One region of the Paenibacillus sp. Soil724D2 genome, then DNA from elsewhere that is predicted to be linked to it. Evidence: riboswitches for the same ligand, from Rfam matches in the RefSeq annotation. Region 1 holds a riboswitch; each other region holds the start of a gene.
What was found. A riboswitch is a leader RNA that binds a small molecule or an ion and turns the genes downstream of it on or off. The one in region 1 is predicted to bind ZMP and ZTP.
Positions count from the first base shown of each region.

Region 1 (7,220 bases):
TCAAGATTGGCACGATGTCATTGATCTGAACTTGAACTCTGCCTTCTTCTTATGTCAGCTAATTGGCCGTCACATGATTGAGCGCGGCAGCGGCAAGATCGTGAACATCGCTTCCATGCTAACCTACCAAGGAGGCATTAATGTTCCTGGCTACACAGCGAGTAAACATGCTATAGCTGGCGTGACCAAAGCTTTAGCGAACGAGTGGGCCGGGAAAGGTATCCAGATCAATGCCATCGCCCCTGGTTACATGACGACGAATAATACAGCTCCTATCCTCAAAGATGAGAAACGTACACAATCCATTACAGACCGAATTCCGGCAGGCCGTTGGGGCTCTCCCGAGGATTTGAAAGGTCCTGTTGTGTTCTTGTCATCGCATGCATCGGATTATATGAACGGACACGTACTGTGCGTGGACGGCGGATGGATGGCTAGATAGATGGGAATCGGTACGTTAGCCCATACCGTCGGCCATCTTCCATTGAAGCAATTAACAGAGAAGCTAAGCGGACGAGGCATTGACTTCGTTCAACTGGCACTCAGCAAAGCAATCAGTGATTTTGACACCAGCCTCGGTAGGCTCAGCCCTGCTCTGGCCAACCACATTGGCGAGCAATTCCACCGTGCTGGTATCCGGATTGGCGTGCTTGGCTGTTATATTAACCCGATTCATCCTGATCCCCAGCAGCGGCGTCATGAAATCAACCGGTTCAAAGAGCATCTGCGTTTCGCCAGAGACTTTGGTACCTCTATCGTTGCGACGGAAACAGCTGACCTAACGACGTACCTCTCACAGGATTCCGAGCTTTATGAGGCCATGGGATGGACAACCCTCAAGCAAACAGTTGAAGAATTAGCGGAAGAAGCGGAACGTTGGGGTGTCTTCATCGGACTCGAACCTGTTTTCACTCACACGTTGTCTAGTACTGAGAAAATGGTTCGGATTTTGGATGAGATTCCTTCCAGTAATCTGGGGGTTGTGTTTGATCCAGTGAATCTAATGCCACCTACTGCTGTTGAGTCACAAGAAATTTTTCTGGAACAGGCATTTGCTGCTTTCGGTGACCGTATCGTCCTTGCCCATCTTAAAGATGTTGTCATTCAGAACAACAAACGGCAAGAGGTACGATCCGGTAAGGGTATTTTCCAAACGAAAACGTTCTTAGAGATGCTGCACCGGGTAAAACCGGGGATCGACATCTCCTTAGAACAGCTTGCTGATGATACGCTTGATGAAACTTTTCAATATGTAAGAAGCCTTATGAGTTAAAAATAAGCCCTTTTCTCTCTATCATCAGAGGGACTGGGGCTTTCCTTTTTGAAAAGATGCCTATTTCTTTATATCAGGCTCTGTCATGACTTCATACGTGTTACCCAAATAAGACTGCAGCGCCTTTAACGCCGCAACCCCCACCGCAATGTCATCCTCTCCATTCCCTCCACTTACACCGACTCCGCCAATGACACTCCCGTTCACCACAATCGGAAGCCCCCCGACGAAGATAGCAAATTTACCAGGCATCATGGCATGAATACCAAATGCCTCACCATGGATGGTCGCTGGGCCACCGGGTTGATTGAACAAATGCGTAGAGCGCCTGTGACCGCTAGCTGTAAACGCCTTTGCTATGGCGATTTCAGGGCTCGTATTGCGAGCGCCATTCATTCTTTCTAACGCAATTAGATACCCGCCATCGTCTACGATACATATCGTTTCGGCTGCATTCGCTTCTATTGCCGCTTGTATGCCTGCTGCGATCATGACCCTCGCTTCCTCTACTTCAAGCTTAAAAACCGATTTCATAAGTCAATCCCTCCCTGCTTTACTGCCATTATGACGTGCGCAACAAACGCCTCTTCCATTCATATGGGGACGTGAAGGGTTTATGTCATGGTCGTCACTTGAAAAAAGATATTGTATTTCGGTGCGGGCAATTGTAAGATTATAAAAATTAAATCGATGTGTGACTGGCGTAAACATGGATAACCATGAGGGAGCACATCGCAAACAGCCGTACGCCTGGGCAAAGTATTTGATCCTTAATCAAATGCTTTTTTGTGCTTCTATGACAATTGAAAGGTCAGGTGGCTGTTTATGAAAATGGCATTCGTACTATTCGATGGAATGACCACGTTAGACTTCGCTGGCTTCTATGAAGCTATCACATGGATGGGGATTATGGGGGCCAAAGAGAACGTCACTTGGGATTTCTGCTCCAATAAGGAGGAAATTACGGACGACCGAGGCTTAACCGTTAAGGTAACACATGTCTATCCCGATCTATCGGATTATGATCTCTTGTTCGTACCTGGCGGATTTTCAACGAGAAGCCTTAGATTCGACTCTGCCTTCATCACTTGGCTTCAAACCTCAGCTAATGTGACTTACAAGGTTTCTGTATGCACAGGTGCTTTGTTACTAGGTGCAGCCGGATTCCTACATGAAAAAAAAGCAACCACCAATCCTTCCGCCTACGAGTTATTGACACCATACTGTTCCGAAGTCGTTAAAAAACGAATCGTCCGAGACGGAAATCTCTTTACCGGTGGCGGCGTTTCAGCCTCTATTGATTTAGGATTATTCGTCATTGAATCTCTTACTGATTCACTTTTCGTGCAGCAGGTTCAACAAAAGATGGATTACCCCTACTATCAAGCGGACAGTTGTTTAATGTGAATTTGGAGTAATAAGCTGACTAAGGATAAACGGCTTACATTAGTTTGAGCGAGAGAGTGTTTTGGTTTTGGTTTTGGTGTTGGTGTTGGGTGTTGGGTGTTGGGTGTTGGGTGTTGGGTGTTGGGTGTTGGGTATTTAGGTGTTTGGGTGTTTGGGTGAATGTGTATACCTGTAGCCAAGACGTATATGTTCAAATATTTGTTTACTTACTCGCTCATCCATGTAATGTTGTTGCATTTTATACAACATTAAGCGAGGGAATCCACATTTTCCTCGCGATTGTTGCACCAAATACAACAATTCCAGCCAAAAGTAGCATTTTAGCAGGAAATTAGGCTGAATTGTTGTACGAAATACAACATCTTCACTTTAGCCCAGGTGAATGGATAGGAATTGTTGTACGCTGTACAACAATTCTCTCCCCTATTCCCCACATCCACTGTAAACCTGGAAATCCACCCTCACTCGAGCCGAATCCCTATCTTCATCTTCCAAGCAATGGGTAAACTCCACTCCCGCCTGACCCAAAACAAATAAATAAGCCCACCCAACACTCATAAAGTGTCTGGATAGGCTTATCAGCATTATTTTTTAGGTTGTTCACGATTAACACGAACGGGTCTCTCGACCCAATTCTCACGATTCATGCGTTGAACCTGATTAATCGGATTCTTAAGATCGATAATTTCAACTGGTTTACCTTCCGCTTGCATGGTGGCTGCTAGCTTTTCCTTATAACCCGTTCCAGGCGCTGGTCCGCCACCCCCGTTGCGCTTACCCTTGTTCCAAACTTTACCTTTACTCATTTCACCACTCCATTTTTGTTTTAAGTGTAAAGGCATAAGAAGAAAAACGCAAATATTTACTTCCAATCCATTCGACTATCTTTCAAAGCGGAGTACCAACTCCTAGTCCATTCACTTCAAAGGCCCCATGCTTCGTATATTTACCTTAACGGAAATATGAATGTCAGCCTTTGATAGCGCTTCTCCCCAATGTTCCTCTACTTTCTTGTATTTTCTATATTCATGAGCCCGTGCGTTGAGACCAAGCCCGATAGGATCTATATGCTGCTCCTGTATCTTCTTGATGAGGTTCTCGAATTTCTTTTTCACTTGTTCAGAAATCAATCCCTCTAACTCTTTGCCATTCTTTCGCACATCAAAAGGGAACAAAAGTTCAGTAAGATCAACTGGCATTGTAATATTGATATCGAACCTAAACTTGTTCTGTTGGTATGAAGTCTTAACCTTCCTTTTCATGCTTTGAACCATAATACTTACATGGTCTGTTTGGATGGGACCACTCTTTTCACGCCCAGGAATCGTAAGTGTTAAGTTAACAGACTTCTTTGCATTTTTATTCAATATTTGAAGTAAAATGGTTTCCTCTTTGTCCAGAGAAGCTTTATATTTCCCTTTATGATCCAGCAGCGTTGCGCCAGTTAGCATGATCCGTTTGGCCTTGTCCAACTGAATTTCTGAGATATAGGGCGTCACTCCTTTTTCAAACATTTGCCAATGCAGATTCTGCAGCGTTGTTTGTACCGTCTCCGATCTAGCACTCTTCGTATCAATCATCCCCCGAAGCAATAAGGGTAAAATGGGTTGATCTTTCGGATTTAAGTACATAATGTCGGAAATAGGTCCATTAACAGCGATGATCCTTGGTGTTAATGGATTTTTCATATCGCGAAAGAAGACATCAAGCATCTGGAACCAATCTTCGTGCTCGAGGATGCGCTTTCCGATAAGCATGACCTGAACCTTTCTACCTGTAATTACACCTGGTGCTCGTTCATCCTGTTTTCCCCTTGCTTGTCGAATCGTTTGCGACTCTACTTTGACTATTAGATTTTCATTCTTAATACCTCTGCCGTGCACGGGATTATGCAAATAAAAAAGTAAGTTGTCTTCATTATCTAAATCCACCCCTAAGGCGAGATTGTTTGTAGCATTTTCCAAATCTAACCGATCTCTGCATCCAGGGACGAAAGAAACAAGCAAGAAGATGAATATAACATTCAGCATCCGCTTGTTCATAAGTGCTTCCTCCACTTAAATCGATCATGTATACTTACATATAAAAGTAAACAAACAGGGGCTATGTACTCAACACCCAAACCGATCTGACCAAGTAAAGTATTCATCTTTTCACTCTGAAAAACAGTAGGCATAAAGAAAAACGTGCCTACGGCAATGAACACCCATAGCAGCCGTAAATGATTACGGTGGTCTTGCTTTCCGATTAGCCAAGTTGTACAAAAAACACTCATGTACATCGTAGGTATCCAAGACAATGAAAAGATAAGAAGATAAAACGCGATAAATATGACTTCGATCCTTGATATAAATGTAAACTCGATCGTTTTCAATACATTGATCGTAGGTTCGTTGTATTCCATAATTTCATCTGTGCTGAAGTAGGCGAAACAGATAATGGTAATGAATAAATACATAAGCATTGTCAATGTATACGAGATAACAAGACCGATGGAGGCCATCCGCTTATTTTTGAGAAACGGATACAAGATAAACGTGGTTGAGAATCCGATATGATAATAAAAAGTGCTCGGTACCGCCGCGAATACAGGCTCCCATCCTTCCTTAAGTACAGGAAACAGCCGCAGCCAATGGGCATCCTTAAGCGGAAGTAAATACACAATAGGAATCCATAAAGATAGAAGCATAACCAATTCCACATATCTGCCCAAAATGCGAAGTCCGTTTCGCACAATGACATAAGTGGGAATGAGCAGCAGAATCATAATGATATAAGCTGGAGTTTGCTGCAAAAGATATTGTTTAACAATCAATACGGTATATACAAGCCCCGTGTATCCGTAGTAACAGAGATACAGGGCAAATAGGATGGCCACAACTTTGCCTGCCCCTTTACCCAAATACACTGTCACTAAATCCAGCAAAGTCCCGTCAGGATACCTTTTCATCACTTGTACGACGATTAAACTCGCTGCCATGGAAATAACCCAAACGACGATAAGAGCAATCCAGCCAGCCGTACCTGCTTTTTCGGATAATACGCGCGGCAGCGACAAAAAACCGATGCTCAATACCATACCAAAGTTGAGAAAGATATACTGCATGAAGGTGATTTCATTCAAGCCATATTTTTTCACTTGCTGTCCCCCTCCGAGTTAATCTTTTACTTCACTGTTCCCATAGCTCCTATGGTTGTCTTCACGGAAACATGAATGTCAGCTTTGGCCAACGTCTCACCCCAATTATCTTCCACTTTCTTGAAATGGCTATATTCATGCGCTCGGGCATAAAGCCCAAGCCCCATCGGATCAATTTTATCCGCTTGTATTTTGTGTATGAGACTTTCCAACTGCTTTTGTAATTGAATATTAATTTTATTCTCCAAATCTTTTCCTTGACTTCTCACATCGTAAGGGAACGTTAGCTCTGATAGACCAACGCGCATGGTAATATGGATATCGAATTGAAACTTGTCATTTTTGTAGGAAGTCTTGACTTTCGTTTTTATTTTTTCAGCATTTAGACTTAATTTATCTGTGTGGAACGGCCCGATCTTCACTTGTCCGGGAATGGGAAGTGTCAAACTAACCGCCCGCTTTGTCCTATTTTGCAAAATTTGCAGTAGAATACTTTCCTGTATGTTCAGAGAATCGGCGAAATTCCCTTTATTATCCAGCAGTGTTATACCCGTCATCGCAATTTGTTTATTCAGCAAGCGAACTTCGGAGATGTAGGGAGTTTGACCCTTTTCGCGCATTTGATTGTGCAGCTCCTGCAAAGTCGTCTTTACCGTTTCCGATCGGGTATTCTTCGTTTCGACCATATCCCTAAGTAATAAAGGCAGCATGGGTTGGTCTTTCGGATTTAAGTGAATAATTTCAGAAATAGGTCCATCGAAGGCAATAACCCTGGAAGTTAACGGGTTTTTGGGATCGCGAAACCAAATATCGGTTAATTGAAACCAGTTTTCTTGCTGTAGTATTCGTTTGGAGACCAGTACGACTTGAATACTTCTGCCCTGGAAAACGCCCGGCGCATAACTGTCCTGTTTCTCTCTCGACTGACGATTCGTTTGTGGGGTCACCCCAATTTCACGCGTTTTCTTCTCAGCACTTTGACTGAATACTGGTGATGTACTGTAAAGCAATAATTTGTTTTCTTGATCGAGATCAAATCCTACTAATAGGGCGAATGTGGCATCTTCCATATCTAACCGATCACTGCAACCAGCAGAAAGAACGACAAGCACTCCGAGAAGCATATTTTGAAACATCCGCTTGTTCATATGTTCTTCCTCCACTTAAAACGATTATGCGTCCATAAATAAATCAGTAAACAGCCAGGAAATACATATTCGATGCCAAAACCAATCTTTCTAAGAAGCTCATTCATACGATCACTTTGATTAAAAGATGGCATGAAAAAAAACGTGCCCACTGCAAGAAACAACCAGAGTATTCGAAAATGATTGCGGTGATCCTGCTTTCCGAGCAGCCAGCTAGTCGTATAAACACCTAAGTACATAGTAGGTATCCATG
Region 1 covers NZ_LMRY01000001.1:708,169-715,388, forward strand. Annotated here, with positions in the region: gene kduD (2-dehydro-3-deoxy-D-gluconate 5-dehydrogenase KduD) at 1-442, shown strand, start outside; gene ASG85_RS03300 (sugar phosphate isomerase/epimerase family protein) at 443-1,273, shown strand; gene ASG85_RS03305 (GlcG/HbpS family heme-binding protein) at 1,334-1,807, opposite strand; ZMP/ZTP riboswitch at 1,958-2,036, shown strand; gene ASG85_RS03310 (DJ-1/PfpI family protein) at 2,099-2,680, shown strand; gene ASG85_RS03315 (hypothetical protein) at 3,265-3,486, opposite strand; gene ASG85_RS03320 (Ger(x)C family spore germination protein) at 3,598-4,722, opposite strand; gene ASG85_RS03325 (GerAB/ArcD/ProY family transporter) at 4,719-5,819, opposite strand; gene ASG85_RS03330 (Ger(x)C family spore germination protein) at 5,846-6,967, opposite strand; gene ASG85_RS03335 (GerAB/ArcD/ProY family transporter) at 6,964-7,220, opposite strand, start outside.

Region 2 (7,220 bases), on a different contig from region 1:
GTCGGCAGCTTCACATAATACTCGACAGGCTGAAGCGTGTCAGGATCACGGTACAGGCCAACATGTCCAACTTTTGCAGCCGGAATCAGCTTAAGAATCCCATCTACCATACCCAGACCTGCACGCAGGATCGGAATGAGTCCCAGCATTCTGCCAGAAATAATTCGACAATCTGCTGTAGTCACAGGCGTTTTCACCTGAACATGCTCAAGCGGAATATCTCTCGTAATCTCATAAGCCATTAAAGTAGCAACCTCGTCTACGAGATCTCGAAAATCTTTCGTTTTCGTATTCTCATCCCGAATATAAGTTAGCTTATGTTGAATTAGCGGATGATCACAAATAAATAACTTCCCCATAATTTCCTCCTAAAAAGCTGCGTTTTATATGTATTTCACCAAAAAATATCGTTATGGTACGACAAACCTCGTCCATTATATCATATGTTATCCAACTTATCCTCTGTAAAACCAAAGCTTCCGTGAATATCCATTTTACACGAAAAAACCACTAGGATTTTTCATCCGAGCGGTTTTGGTATAACAGGATCAGCTCAATCTACGATTTCGGGGCAGAACCAGATGCTCTTGAAATCGAACCAACCGAGCGTATTGAACGAAATACCTTGAAGATGCGGGCTATACACTAATTGTTGAGTCGTATGAAGAAGAAATAAGACCGATTGGTTTTGCGATAATAATCCTTGCATCGAGCGGATTCGTTGTAAACGTACCTGACTGTCTGGCTCTGCTTCGATTGAGGCAATGGTTTCATCGAACGTTCTGCGCTGCTCATCGGTCGCGTATACGCGCAGCGCTAAGTTGCCTATCTTATACATCTCAATCAGACAACGGGCCTCATCGTCATCTGCGACAACCCCGCCGACAATAATATCTGCACATTGCATCTTATCCACCTTGGACATTTCCTCAAAAGAATATTCCTGTAGAGCTACCTGTATTCCGATGTCGAGGCATCGAGCATGAACCCATTCAGCTAGGGCACGGTTTTTTGGAGTGAAAATCATCGTTATCGGCTGGCCTTCATATCCGCATTGATTCAGTAATTCTCTAGCTCGTTCAGGCTGGTTATCTTCCGGCAATTCGATTGGTGAATCGGTCGGCAAGAAATCGGCGGCAGGTATCGCATTATATAGCCCCAGTTCCTTAATCATACCGCTACGATTAAGTACTAGCTGAAGTGCTTGACGAAAATGGATATCCTGCTGAGGCCCACCCTTTCGTAAATTAAAGACCAGCATGCTAGAACCCAGCATCATGATTTCTTTTTTGCACCAATGCGCGGGTGCCGGCTGTTTAGAATGGCTGAGCTTACCCATTTGGAAGTTTAGCTGCTGCCACCTTCGCTCACTCACCATTTCCGGAACGCAAAGCAGTTCGATACGATCCAGGTGGGCGGACTCCCGGTAATAATCCTCGAACGCTTCGAATGTGACGCCCCCCTCATCATACCTCGTAATCCGGAACGGACCCGTCCCGACGGGCAGCATGCCTGGATCGCTTACTTTCTGAGCGCTGTACACATCAGCCGGTACGATCGCGGCTTGAAAGGAACTTACATAATGAGGAAACATATAATTCGGCGCTTTCAACTCGACTCTAACGGTCAGCCGATCCACTGCGCGGATATCTCTGACGGATTCCAGCAGCCACCGGTTTGGAGAGTCTTCCGTGCCGAGCGTACGCACCCGATTAAGCGAAAAGACCGCATCTGCCGAAGTCATCTCTCGACCATGATGGAATCGCACTCGCTTACGCAAATAAAAAGTCCAGATTGTTGCATCTTCATTGCATTCCCAGTCATGCGCCAAACCTGGCTCCAAGCTGCCGCATGCAGGATCAAAATAGATCAGCGTATCGAAAGCCTGTTTTACCAAATGGAGATCGCCTGAGAAGAGCACATCTACAGGGTCTAGGGTCAAAACTCTCATCTGCATCGGCAATCGAAGGGTTTCAGTATCGCCAGGCTCAAGGGTCCCTCTATACCCAAAGTAACTTCCTAACCAAGCTAAGAATCGATCCATGACTCCGGAATCCAATCCTTCAATTTGAAACAAACTCATTGCGCTGTTCAAATTCCCCTGTTCAACATGCAATTTCGCTTCCGCAAACAAAAGATCTTCGACCGAAGCCAGAAACCGAATCGTAGAACGATTGCCGCGCCCGCGACCTGGTGTCCAGGAAATCCATGCCATCTCAACCATCTTGCGAATCAATATCTTCACATTTCGTTCCGTACAATACAGGTAACCGGCTATTTCTTCAACGGACACGGGCACATCCATATCGGTTTGTTGAAAATTGTGAACCCGCATCATGGTTGTTTTCAACTGCACGTACTGTAAAACAAGCTGCATGGATGCAACCTCCTTTTACACGAATTACCAAGAAGTATAGGTCTGCCCCCATACTTTCGTCAACAGTCCCTGGACGGATAAAAGGATGAAAAAAAAGCCGACTCCAGAGAGCCGGCCTGAACCTATTTTTAAATCAGAATTAGTAAGTTAAACCTGGGTAAAGCGGATATTGCGCTGTCAGGTCCTTCACTAAGCCGCGTGCTTTCTCAAGAACAGCTTCATCTTTCGGGTTTTTGAGGGTAAGTCCAATTACTTTCGCGATTGTTTTCATCGCTTCTTCATTCATACCGCGGGATGTTACAGCCGGTGTACCTAGACGGATACCGCTAGTGATGAACGGGCTTGTTGGGTCAAAAGGAATCGCGTTTTTGTTTGCAGTAATGCCAATTTCGTCTAGAACGTGTTCAGCGTCTTTACCCGAAATGTTCAAGTTACGCAAATCGATCAGCATCAAGTGGTTATCCGTACCGCCGGAAACAAGGTTAATCCCTTCAGCTGTTAAAGCAGTCGCCAATGCTTGCGCATTGTTGATCACGTTTTGTCCGTATGTTTTGAAATCTGGTTGCAGAGCTTCACCGAAGGAAACAGCTTTAGCTGCGATAGTGTGCATCAAAGGACCACCTTGAGTACCAGGGAAAACGGCTTTATCGATCGCTGCTGCCCAAGCTTTGCGCGTAAGAATCATACCGCCGCGAGGACCGCGAAGCGTTTTGTGCGTTGTTGTCGTTACGAAATGTGCGTGCGGCACTGGGTTCGGATGCAAACCAGCAGCAACAAGACCCGCGATATGCGCCATATCGACGAAGAACAGCGCGCCTACATCATTTGCGATGGAAGCCAAAGCTTCGAAATCAATCGTGCGCGGGTAAGCACTTGCGCCAGCTACGAGCATGCGAGGCTTGTGTTTGAACGCAGCTTTACGAACATCGTCGTAATCAATGCGGAAATCTTTTTCGCTTACGCCATAAGCAACGAAGTTGTAGAGAATACCAGAAGCATTCACTGGACTACCGTGCGTTAAGTGACCACCATGTGCCAGGTTCATACCCAGTACCGTATCTCCAGGGTTTAGAGCTGCCAGGTAAACAGCCATGTTGGCTTGTGCGCCGGAATGCGGTTGAACGTTCGCGTGCTCAGCACCGAAAAGCTCTTTTGCACGATCGCGAGCGATATCTTCTACGATGTCTACGTACTCGCAGCCGCCATAGTATCTTTTGCCAGGGTAACCTTCAGCATATTTGTTCGTTAGTACTGTACCCATAGCTTCAAGAACAGCTTGGCTAACGATGTTTTCGGATGCAATAAGCTCGATTTTGTCACGTTGACGGGCAAGCTCAAGGTTCATCGCTTCTACAATTTTTGGATCTTGTTTGCTCAAAAAGTTTGTCATTTTAAATTCCTCCTACAGGGTAGTCTTATTTGTTAAGTCTTTATTCATAGAGGTAATGGCTAACAATCCGCATCGGGTGCGGCTGTTTGATAGAGTTGTTCCGCTTCATCAGGTAGGTAAACAGCTCTTGTACCGCCAATCAACTTAGGCCGGGTAAAAGCCATCGTCACATAGGCATGGCCAATGTTTCGGACCGGCGGCCTTGCCGGCACAGCTACTCGGCGCAAATGCATCCCAATAAGCGTGCTGCCAATATCGATGCCGGCATGTGCCTGAATCGTCTCGACAACGACCGGCTTCGCGAAATGGCGGTACGCATAGGAGGCCATCGAACCTCCGGCCTTTGGCACCGGAATGACAGAGACAGGCTCAAGCTGAGGCGAATGCAATAGCAGCTCTTCCTCAATAACGATTGCACGGTTCAAATGCTCGCAGCATTGAAAGGCTAAGTGCAGCCCGAACTCGCGGCTTATGCTCTGCGCCGTTTCAAAGATCGGCTTGGCGGCATCCAGCGTTCCTGATGTACCGATCCTATGCCCGAGAATTTCACTCGTGCTTGTCCCGATAATCAGAATTTGACCCGATCTGAGATTGCCGACTTTGACCAATTCCCGAAGATTTGTTTCCAAAGCCTCGGCAACATTAGAAAGAATGGAATCTGTCATCATGATCCCCCGTTCCTATGGATGCAGTGTGAAACGGTCTTCGATACTTTGCACTTTGTTAATGCGATTCTGGTGACGAACACCTTGAGAAAACTCGGTTTCGAGCCAGATTTTCACGATTTCCTCAGCTACACCCGGTCCAATAACACGTTCACCTAAGGCTAGTACGTTCGTATCATTGTGTTCACGCGTCGCTTTCGCTGAGAAAAGATCATGTACGAGTGCACAACGGATGCCCGGAACTTTATTCGCGGCAATCGACATCCCGATACCCGTTCCGCAAATCAGAATACCTTTATCAGCTTCGCCTGATACCACTTGCTCACAAACTTTAAGCGCATAGTCGGGATAATCGACCGAATCTGCACAGCTGCAGCCATAATCGACGACTTGGTGACCTAATGACTCAATAAAAGGAATGATAACATCTTTCAAACGATAGCCTGCATGATCCGCACCTAAGGCAATTTTCATGAATAGAACGCTCCTTTGCTTGTTCGAATTCGACCATCCTATTATATCCCAAAGCTCACCAGAAAACGAAAAAAAGAGCGGACACGCTAGAAAACGCGCGTTGCTCTTTTGCCCAGGCGACCGGCCGTATAGCTCAATGCTCCATTGTGGTTGCTCCCACTCGTCGCCAGTTACATTGAGTCTTGATTGATACCTCTATTTTATCGCATTCTACCCCATGTGTAAAGATGTATCCGCAATTCGTATATCTAGAACCTGGGTTATTTGGAGCCTTCATTTCGTGCACGTATTTTCTGAACCAATTTATCTAAACTCCCGCTGATTTCCTCAGCCGTTTGTCGGTAAATCTCTATGGAACCTCCGAACGGGTCAGAAATATCAAAGTCAGGAATCGCATGTTCAAGCTTAAAAATGCGGTTTCTTTCTTCTACAGAAACTGCTTGTGAAAGAGCCTGTTTGAGCTGAAGCTCCGTAACGAGCTGCTCCCTTTCCTCAATCGCCTGTAAAATATGAGCGTCATCCTCTACGTACTCTTTGAGCGTAAAAGTCTTCTCAATCGCATCCGGAAACCGCTGGATAACCGTACGCTTATGCCCCATCGTCATCGTCAAAATGAGATCAGCCCAATTCACTTCAGACTCTTGGATCGCCAAAGAACTAATGGGCTCCTTGAATCCCGCTTCCTGTAAAAGCGATGCACTATTTCGGGAAATTGGACCGCCCGTTACCGCGGATACCCCTGCTGAACGAACCTCCGCCGCAAGCCCTTCTTGGTGCACTCTGATACGCAGCAAACCTTCTGCTAATGGACTGCGGCACGTATTTCCTGTACAAACAAATAGAATTCGCAACATGATCCCTCCTAATCGTAAGCATAAGCTAAGATGAAAACTTTCTATACCCTATTGTATCACAGTAAAAACTTGATCCCAAAGGTGAGCAAAATTAGCCCGCCAAACGCCTCACCATACTCGCCTACCCAGCCGCTTACCCGCCTGCCAATCAATAAACCTGCAATAGATAGCAAGCCTCCAAACAAACCAAATATCAGCACCGTCAACACGATGTCTGTAGCAAACATACCTAGGGATACACCAACAGAGAATGAATCAATACTGACACTAAGTGAGAAGATCGTTAATCCCCAAGCTGACCTATGATCAAATGAAGTTGCTTCTTCTCCACGAATCGAACTATACACCATATGCGATCCCAAAAGAATGAGTAAACATCCCCCAGCCGCTGTAGCGACATTCCCGAGCAGCAATGAAACATATTGCCCCATAAACATACCCATCAAAGGCATGAGAACGTGAAATATACCAATCACGAAGCTAATTTTCATAATATCAATCAAACGAATACCCTTCATCCCTATGCCAATCCCTAAGGAAAAAGCATCCAGGCCTAAAGCAATCGCCATAATAATAATTGTTACCAGCTGCCCAAACTCCACCCCAGATGCGAGCATAGCACTATCCCCCTTGTCCACGTTTCTCTCTCAAGATATGCGGACAAACAGGGAATCATGCTAGCTAAACACGTACAAGCCGATGACCGGCTGCTTTACGAAGTCGATTCATAACCGCAAGGCCAATCCCCGTTTCTGGACAACCCTCTGCAGCAATATATTGAATACCTTCTTGATCAAATTGCCTTAACGCAGCATAAAGATCCTGAGCGATTGTTTCCGGTTGCGATAACGATCCGCAGGCAATAACCAAATCAGCATGGTAACGAGAGGCTCTCTCCTCAAAAGTAAGAATACCCGTTGACTCACCACGCGCCTTAGCTGCATCAAGATCGTTTTGGATCCATTCAGCAACAGCTTCTGTATCTCCACCTTGAACGATATGCATAAATCCTTTTGGTGCGTAATGTGTGTACTTCATCCCAGGAGCACGCGGTGTTTCGGAATCTTGCACCTCTTCCCGCTCTGGCTCATGAATCCGAATAGTAGGCAGTGCCGATTGCAGCTGCTCTGCCGTAACACCACCGGGACGCAAAATGTACAGCTCATCATTTACAAGCTCGATCACAGTTGACTCGACACCAACTCCCGTTGCACCACCATCTACGATCCCGCCAATCCGACCATCCAAATCATCTCTGACATGTGAGGCGAGTGTTGGACTAGGTCTGCCTGAGCTATTGGCACTCGGCGCGGCTATGGGAAGTCCCGCTTCACGAAGAAGCTGCAAAGCCACGGGATGATCCGGAATTCGCACACCCACAGTCTTTAGACCAGCGGTAACTAACGGCGAAATGCCACCTGTTTTCACAGGCAGCACAATGGTAAGAGGACCCGGCCAGA
Region 2 covers NZ_LMRY01000031.1:47,685-54,904, forward strand. Annotated here, with positions in the region: gene upp (uracil phosphoribosyltransferase) at 1-359, opposite strand, end outside; gene ASG85_RS23720 (ABC transporter substrate-binding protein) at 554-2,377, opposite strand; gene glyA (serine hydroxymethyltransferase) at 2,517-3,767, opposite strand; gene ASG85_RS23730 (TIGR01440 family protein) at 3,827-4,432, opposite strand; gene rpiB (ribose 5-phosphate isomerase B) at 4,448-4,906, opposite strand; ZMP/ZTP riboswitch at 5,010-5,090, opposite strand; gene ASG85_RS23740 (low molecular weight protein arginine phosphatase) at 5,167-5,760, opposite strand; gene ASG85_RS23745 (manganese efflux pump MntP family protein) at 5,817-6,377, opposite strand; gene ASG85_RS23750 (L-threonylcarbamoyladenylate synthase) at 6,442-7,220, opposite strand, start outside.
Region 2: another riboswitch for ZMP and ZTP. It lies ahead of rpiB (ribose 5-phosphate isomerase B); the one in region 1 lies ahead of ASG85_RS03310 (DJ-1/PfpI family protein).

Region 3 (7,220 bases), on a different contig from region 1:
GTCGTCATCCTCGTCAGACAAATTATGGAGCCAAAGATCACTGGGGAATCACTCGGAGTATCGGCCTTTACGACCTTAGCCTTTATGATTATATCCCTTTCCCTATTTGGATTTGCAGGGGTCATCCTTTCGCCTGTATTGATCATTCTAATCAAAGCACTGTATACGCAAGGCTACCTGCAACGCTGGATTCGTAAGCCAGAGGATGAGTATGTTCAAGGTAAATTACCTTATAGCGGACCTTAATGATTGAACATACGGGTTGCGAAGTCCTTGGATGAGAGTGTTAATATAGATGATATGCAAAGTATGTTGCGCCCCGGCGTTTTGTTAAAACATTCGCATGCTTATCCGTGTAAAATTGCATTTTGTAACCTTTTATTTGGTTATCGTGTGATGTTGCTGCACTTTGTACAACATTTCGTAGGCCAATTCACGATTTTCACGCGATTGTTGCATAATATACATCAATTCCAGTCAAAAGTAACCCATTTGCCGGAAAGAAGGCTGAATTGTTGTATAACCTACAACATCTTCAGCTTATTTAGAAGAAATCAAGGAAATTGTTGTACTCTGTACAACTTTCCTTCCTATTTCCCCATTTCTCCAATAAACCGGAAACCGATGCAAACAAAAGTATAAAACTTATACTTTCTTATCAACGAAAAGGCGCCAACTTCCTCATAAAGGAAAAGTTGGCGCCTTTTTTTATACGCGATGCCTGCTTCGGTATATCGACGGAGCCATGCCAATTTTCTGCGTAAAAACACGGCTCAGATAAAAGCCGTTTTCGAATCCGCATTTCTCGGCAATTGCATCCAAAGTAAGCGTTGATCCCTCCAACAAATGCCGAGCTCTTGTGAGACGCATCTCATTCAAAAACTCAGATGGTGTTTGTCCGAAAGCCTTTCGAAACTTGCGGGTGAATTGTACGGGAGTGAGTCCCAGAGTTACCGCCAAATCCAACAGGGATAAGCTTGCATATGCATATTCCGTTATGTGCCTCCGGGCTTTCTCCATCAACAAATCGACTTCTGAGGAAAGGTCATCTTTGCGATCACGCTCCATTTTGACCAAACGCAATAGATCGTTCACCATGTGTTCTTTGTGCAGCGTGCTCTCTTCATCCCAGCCGGGAAGCTGTCTCAAATATCGATAATTGGATGATAACCGATCTGTATCGTTAATGGTCAACTTTCCTTTCCAGAAGGCTTCATCGCCAACACTGGGTTCAGATAACCATACAAACTGCAGGAAGTGAAAGGACAGGGGTTCGAGAGTTTTCCTCCGAAACACGGTATGGGGCGGACATATGACAAAGTCTCCGAACTTCGCTTCGCCTTTCTGCTCCCCGACTCGATAGAAGAATCTGCCATCTTCTACGGCAAATATCGTCCAACAAGGATACTCATCTTCCTCTAGCATAAATTCCACTTTACGGTGCCAATAGACATGGGAGATGAGCTTCATAGTCACATCACGAATAGACACTGTTTCACTCCTTCAATATTGAAATAAAGTATATGTCTATTGTAACTGTCTGCATGTTCAATGGAAATAGGATATTATACAATGAAATTATAGACATCCTATAAACTAGTGAGGTGCTGAGTTATGAAACATGAAATTGTTTTATCAGACATAACCGTAGTTGGTGGAGGATTAGCAGGTGTTTGCGCGGCAATCGCTGCAGCTCGGTTAGGCCAAAGCGTCTCTCTCGTCCAAAATCGTCCTGTACTTGGCGGTAATGCCAGCAGCGAGGTTCGCGTCTGGGTATGCGGCGCTACCTCTCACGGAGTTCATCGAAATGCTAGAGAAACCGGCATCATGGGTGAACTATTTGTGGAGAATCAGTACCGTAATATCGACGGAAACCCTTATATCTGGGACCTCATCGTACTGGAAAAAGTCAAAGCAGAGAAGAATATCACGTTGTTTTTAAACACGGATGTCCATGAGGTCCACGCCGATGGTGACGAGACTAGTCGAACGATTCGTTCTGTCACAGGCTGGATGATGGGATCTGAACGACGTATCCGTTTCGATAGCCGTGTATACCTTGATTGTACAGGTGACGGGCTAGTCGGTTTCCTCGCAGGTGCGAAGTATCGTATTGGGCGTGAAGCCCAAGAGGAGTTTAATGAGGAATGGGCACCGCTCGTCGCGGACGATATTACACTTGGAAGCACCCTGCTGTTCTATACAAAAGACGCAGGCCGCCCGGTCAAATATATCGCACCAAGCTTCGCGAAAGACATCACTCAAACGTCCATTCCCATGAAACGCGTCATTCGCAGCGGAGATAATGGCTGCGCTTATTGGTGGATTGAATGGGGCGGTGAGCACGATGTTGTTCATGAAAACGAGCGAATCAGGGATGAGCTGTCCTCAGTTATCTATGGTATTTGGGATTATATCAAAAATTCCGGTAAATTCGAGAGTGAAAACCTGACGCTCGAATGGATCGGCTCCATTCCGGGGAAAAGGGAATATCGTCGTTTCGTTGGGGACTACGTGCTCAATCAGAACGATATCATCGCACAGGAGCAGTTTGAAGACCGTGTCGCTTTCGGTGGCTGGTCCATCGATTTACATCCACCGCAGGGGATGTATGCCACAGCCAAAGGTTCTAAACATATGCATATGGACGGCAGTTATCATATCCCGTTCCGTTCCCTCTACTCCGTCAACGTGACGAATATGCTGATGGCGGGACGCAACATCAGCGCGTCCCACGTTGCCTTTGGCACGACTCGCGTCATGGCGACGTGTGCCGTCATTGGCGAAGCCGCGGGCACAGGAGCCGCGCTCTGCGCGGCAAAGGGCATCTCCCCACGCGAGCTGCACAGCAACCACTTGAGCGAGCTTCAGCAGACGCTGCTTCGACAGGATGCAGCCGTCCTCGGTTTGAAGAACGCGGATGCGGCCGATCTTGTGCTACGCGCAGAGATGACGGCGTCCAGCACCTTGACGCAACTTGCGCTAGAGCAATCTGCGTCGGTGCTGCCGCTGAACGCGCATGTAGCGCTTCTTGTGCCGGCAGATCCGTTCATTGACGGCATCGAGCTGCTGCTGGATGCTTCGGAGGCAACGGAGCTGACAGTCGAGCTCTGGAGCACTGGGAAGCCGCAGAACTACGTCCCGCACAAACAGATGACGTCCATTCAAGTAGCTGTGGCTAAGGGTTCTCAACAGTGGGTAAAGGCTGCACTTTCTTGGCATCCTGAAACCGCTCAGAATGCTTTTATCATTCTCAGAAGCAACCCGGCGCTTTCCATCCATCTATCCGCTAGACCACAAACGGGCGTGCTGTCCTTCAAACATGATGCTGCATCAGAAGACAGCGCAGATTTCGGTGACATGCATCATCATCAGCCTGTCATTGATTGGAGCGCGAATGCCTTCATTCGGAAGCCAATCTGCTTCCGTCTGCTCTCACCCACATCCGCATTCGCAGCCGATAAAGCTGCCGATGGGTATAAGCGTCCTTACGGAGGCCCTCATCTATGGTCGTCAGCCGGCCTTGAGGTCTCCCAGCCTGAATGGCTTGAAGCCAGTTGGCCAGAGGCTGTGCAGATTCGAAGTGTACATCTCACTTTCAATGATGACGTGAATGAAGATTTAATTAATTTGCATCATCATCGGACGGAATTCGAGATCATTCCTGAACTGGTCAAAGACTATAAAATACAGGCCTTCATCGGCGGTGATTGGACCACAGTCGCTGATAGGCTCGATAATCATACACGTAATCATGTTCATCTTTTGCCGGAAGCTGTGACGACTGATCGACTTCGTGTGGTCGTTGAAGCGACGAACGGGACGGAACGGGCAGAAATTATAGAAATTCGTTGCTATGGTTGATCAAGCAATTATCAACACCCTTAAAGCATTATAAGAGTTGCGTATTCCATAACCTTCCATTATGATTAGATCAATTAAAAGTTGATGTGTGACTGGCGAAGCATGGATACCCATGAGGAAGCACATTGATCTTACAGCCGTACGCCTGGGCAGAGGTAAGGGGGATTCATCCCCCTTACCTCTTTATGTTTTTACAAACAAATGAAGGGTTGAGGGTAAAATGAATTCAGAAAAATTAATTTTGGATGGTACACGTGTCGCGAAAAGCATGAACGAAACTCTAGTCGAAAGAATCAACCAACTGTCCGTAAGAGGTGTCTTACCGTGTTTAGCTACCATACTTGTTGGCGATGACCCTTCTTCCGAAACCTATGTACGTATGAAAAGCAGCGCATGCAAGCGGTTAGGCATTGATTCCAGACGAATCCACCTAAATAAAGCAACTACAACAGAGGAGCTTATTGCTGTTATTCAACAATTAAACGCGGATCCTCAGATCCATGGTATTTTATTGCAGCATCCGGTTCCGCACCATATTGATGAAAGAGCCGCGTTTGAAGCCATTCAGATCGAAAAAGATGTGGATGGCGTTACCCTGCTGGGCTTTGCTCAAAATGCTTTTGGAGCGGCCAGCTTTCCATCCTGTACCCCGGCAGCCATTCTAGCTATTCTGGATTATTATCAGATTCCAATTGAAGGCAAGCATGCAGTAATCGTTGGTCGGAGTCCGATTCTAGGTAAACCCGTATCACTTATGCTGCTGAATAGAAACGCAACCGTAACCATTTGCCATTCAAAAACAAATAATCTCCCCCTAATTATCGGGTTAGCTGATATTGTCGTTGCAGCAGTTGGTAAACCTGCTTTTATTCAAGGAGCATGGATTAAGGAAGGTGCTGTCGTTTTAGATGCTGGATATAATGCTGGCAACATTGGCGATGTCGATTTCGAAGCTTGTCTAAAAAAAGCTAGTGCAATTACCCCTGTCCCTGCTGGAATTGGCCCGGTGACCATTGCCATGCTGCTCAAACACACCGTTCTTGCTGCCGAAAAAAGCAATCTTATAACTTGAGTTTCCGACATTCTTTTTTCTAAAATAGGTCTTAATAACCCTTGTTTAACCTTACATGGTGTGTTATATTAAAAGTGCATCAAATCAAGGTTTCCACTTCAAAAAGTTGACATAGGAGTGATACAAATGCCCAACAATTCCGTGCAAATCCCGCAAGGTGAAGAATTGATTCGTGTGGAAATGACGGTTAAGGAAGCGCTTGCATTGACAGGCACTAAATTTAACCAAAACCACAAATTAGAGACAGATGCGATCAAGAAGGTTAAACAATCCTTAGAAGATAAATTGCTGACACCGAACCATTAATCCATACCCACTCATCGCACATAGCCCTGACGATCGATTTCAAATCGCTCGCGGGGCTTTTTATTTTTATCGCATCAAATTCGGCTGAATGCTCATAATAATCTCGCAGCGCAAAAATCCTACATTTTAAGGAGTGAACAACCATGTCTGAATCTCATAAAAAAACAGGACAATCCCAAAAAAATACAACGGCACGTGCACAAGATCAGAAAACCAATAAGAAAGGTTAGAGTTAACGGCAACATTTCACATCCACAGCTCAGCCCTGACGAACGATCTTTAATCGCTCGCGGGGTTTTTATTTTTTTCGTATCAAATTCAGCCGAATGCTTATAATAATCACGCACCGTCCAAAATCCTACATTTTAAGGAGTGAACAACCAAATGTCAGAAGATCATAAGCAGCAAGGGCACGCCAGACAAAATACAACGACTCGAACACAAGATCAGAGCAGCAACAAGAAAGGTAAGAAATAACAATATTCCATATCAGGAGGCCGATATATGCTCGATCAGTTAGAAAGCAATTATGACTGTGCGAATGCGGGCTCTGACCTGCATAGTTTAAAACAAGAACTTGAACAATTCCAAGGGCAAGCAGCCTCTTCCGACAAAAAACAAGAAGAGCATCGGAATCGACTTGAGAATCAAATTCGTTTTATTGAAAATAAGTGTTCCATCCCAAGCGAACATATCCCGCAATAAAGAAAGTCCACGCCTTAAATAACAAGGGCGTGGACTTTTTGCATTAGGTGACTTTTCTTCTTGTCAAAATACACGGAACACCTTTACCAACGGCTCCTGGCTCAGACATCATGGCCAAGTACCGAAGTCCTCTTGTGCACGGTGTCTTACAAACCGCACATGTGGACGACTCCACAAGCCTCATCGTGTATTGTACTCTGGATGAAAGTTCTTTCTTCTTGGATGCCTTACCCTTCCCTTTAGGTGGTGCCATATCCACGCCTCCCAACAGTTTCCTTCCTTCAGTATATGAAGTCTGGGCGGAACGGTTCTTGGGAAGCATGCTCAAGTTCGTTATACTTGTCTATGACAAATTTTAAAGTTCCATCGCTGTCAATAGGATAGGAACCAATTCCTCATACAGTGCTGCGAAAGACTCCACTGGCAGGGGGTTTACCCCAAATCCTACTTCAACGGTAAAGCCGGGTCTACGAAATTGTTGGATGAACCAGTCTTTGTAACCCGCGTCACTGTCCGTCAGTTTAACAGCCTGATAGCTGCTGGCTAGGGCTAATCGCTCGGCAAATACTTCAGATTCCGGTGGCTCATAGTCGCGATAATTCCAATAAATCTCCCTACCTTGGGTATGCAGCGCAATGACAAGCTCAAAGTCATGGCATTCTGTAAATTGAGCTAAAGCTGCCGCCTCCGGCTCCGTTAACGGTGCTTCTCCACCGTAATCACGCTCACCAGGTCCAACCTTCTCTCTACGCACTGCCTCTTCCTCCCAGTGTGCAGGGAACTGGTCATTGAGATCAACACCGCGAATATTGGCCTTCCAATTCCTGAAATCCAGTGATCCTCCATTCCAATGCAACAACGGCTCTTGGTAGGGATGTTCCTCATTAACACCAGACAGAACAAGTTCCACGCCATCAGGATTCACCATGGGTACAACCCAAAGTGAATACTCCGATAGGAGCCTCCTTATGTTGCTGCCATGCCAAGCCGTCCCTCTTGCATAGGAGCAAGCAAGGTCTTCCACGAATTGCATTAATAACGGGGTCGTTATCCATTCATTGGCATGGAGCGCTGCGTTGAAATGCATCTCTTTCGTACCTTGACCAATTCGCAGAGCTGGTATGCTTTTCCCCATCACACTTGCGCCTATCTCTTCTACATGAAGAAAAGGATATATCTTGCAGAGCCGGTTCAGTTCTTCACAAAGTGTCCAATACCCGTATCCTAACACACGACCACCTCACAGCCCATTTACTTAGTTCGTATGGCTATG
Region 3 covers NZ_LMRY01000012.1:31,040-38,259, reverse strand. Annotated here, with positions in the region: gene ytvI (sporulation integral membrane protein YtvI) at 1-246, shown strand, start outside; gene ASG85_RS13260 (helix-turn-helix domain-containing protein) at 709-1,491, opposite strand; gene ASG85_RS13255 (FAD-dependent oxidoreductase) at 1,615-3,864, shown strand; ZMP/ZTP riboswitch at 3,943-4,022, shown strand; gene ASG85_RS13250 (bifunctional 5,10-methylenetetrahydrofolate dehydrogenase/5,10-methenyltetrahydrofolate cyclohydrolase) at 4,085-4,936, shown strand; gene ASG85_RS13245 (hypothetical protein) at 5,063-5,242, shown strand; gene ASG85_RS13240 (hypothetical protein) at 5,747-5,947, shown strand; gene ASG85_RS13235 (hypothetical protein) at 5,991-6,200, opposite strand; gene ASG85_RS13230 (M14 family metallocarboxypeptidase) at 6,303-7,178, opposite strand.
Region 3: another riboswitch for ZMP and ZTP. It lies ahead of ASG85_RS13250 (bifunctional 5,10-methylenetetrahydrofolate dehydrogenase/5,10-methenyltetrahydrofolate cyclohydrolase); the one in region 1 lies ahead of ASG85_RS03310 (DJ-1/PfpI family protein).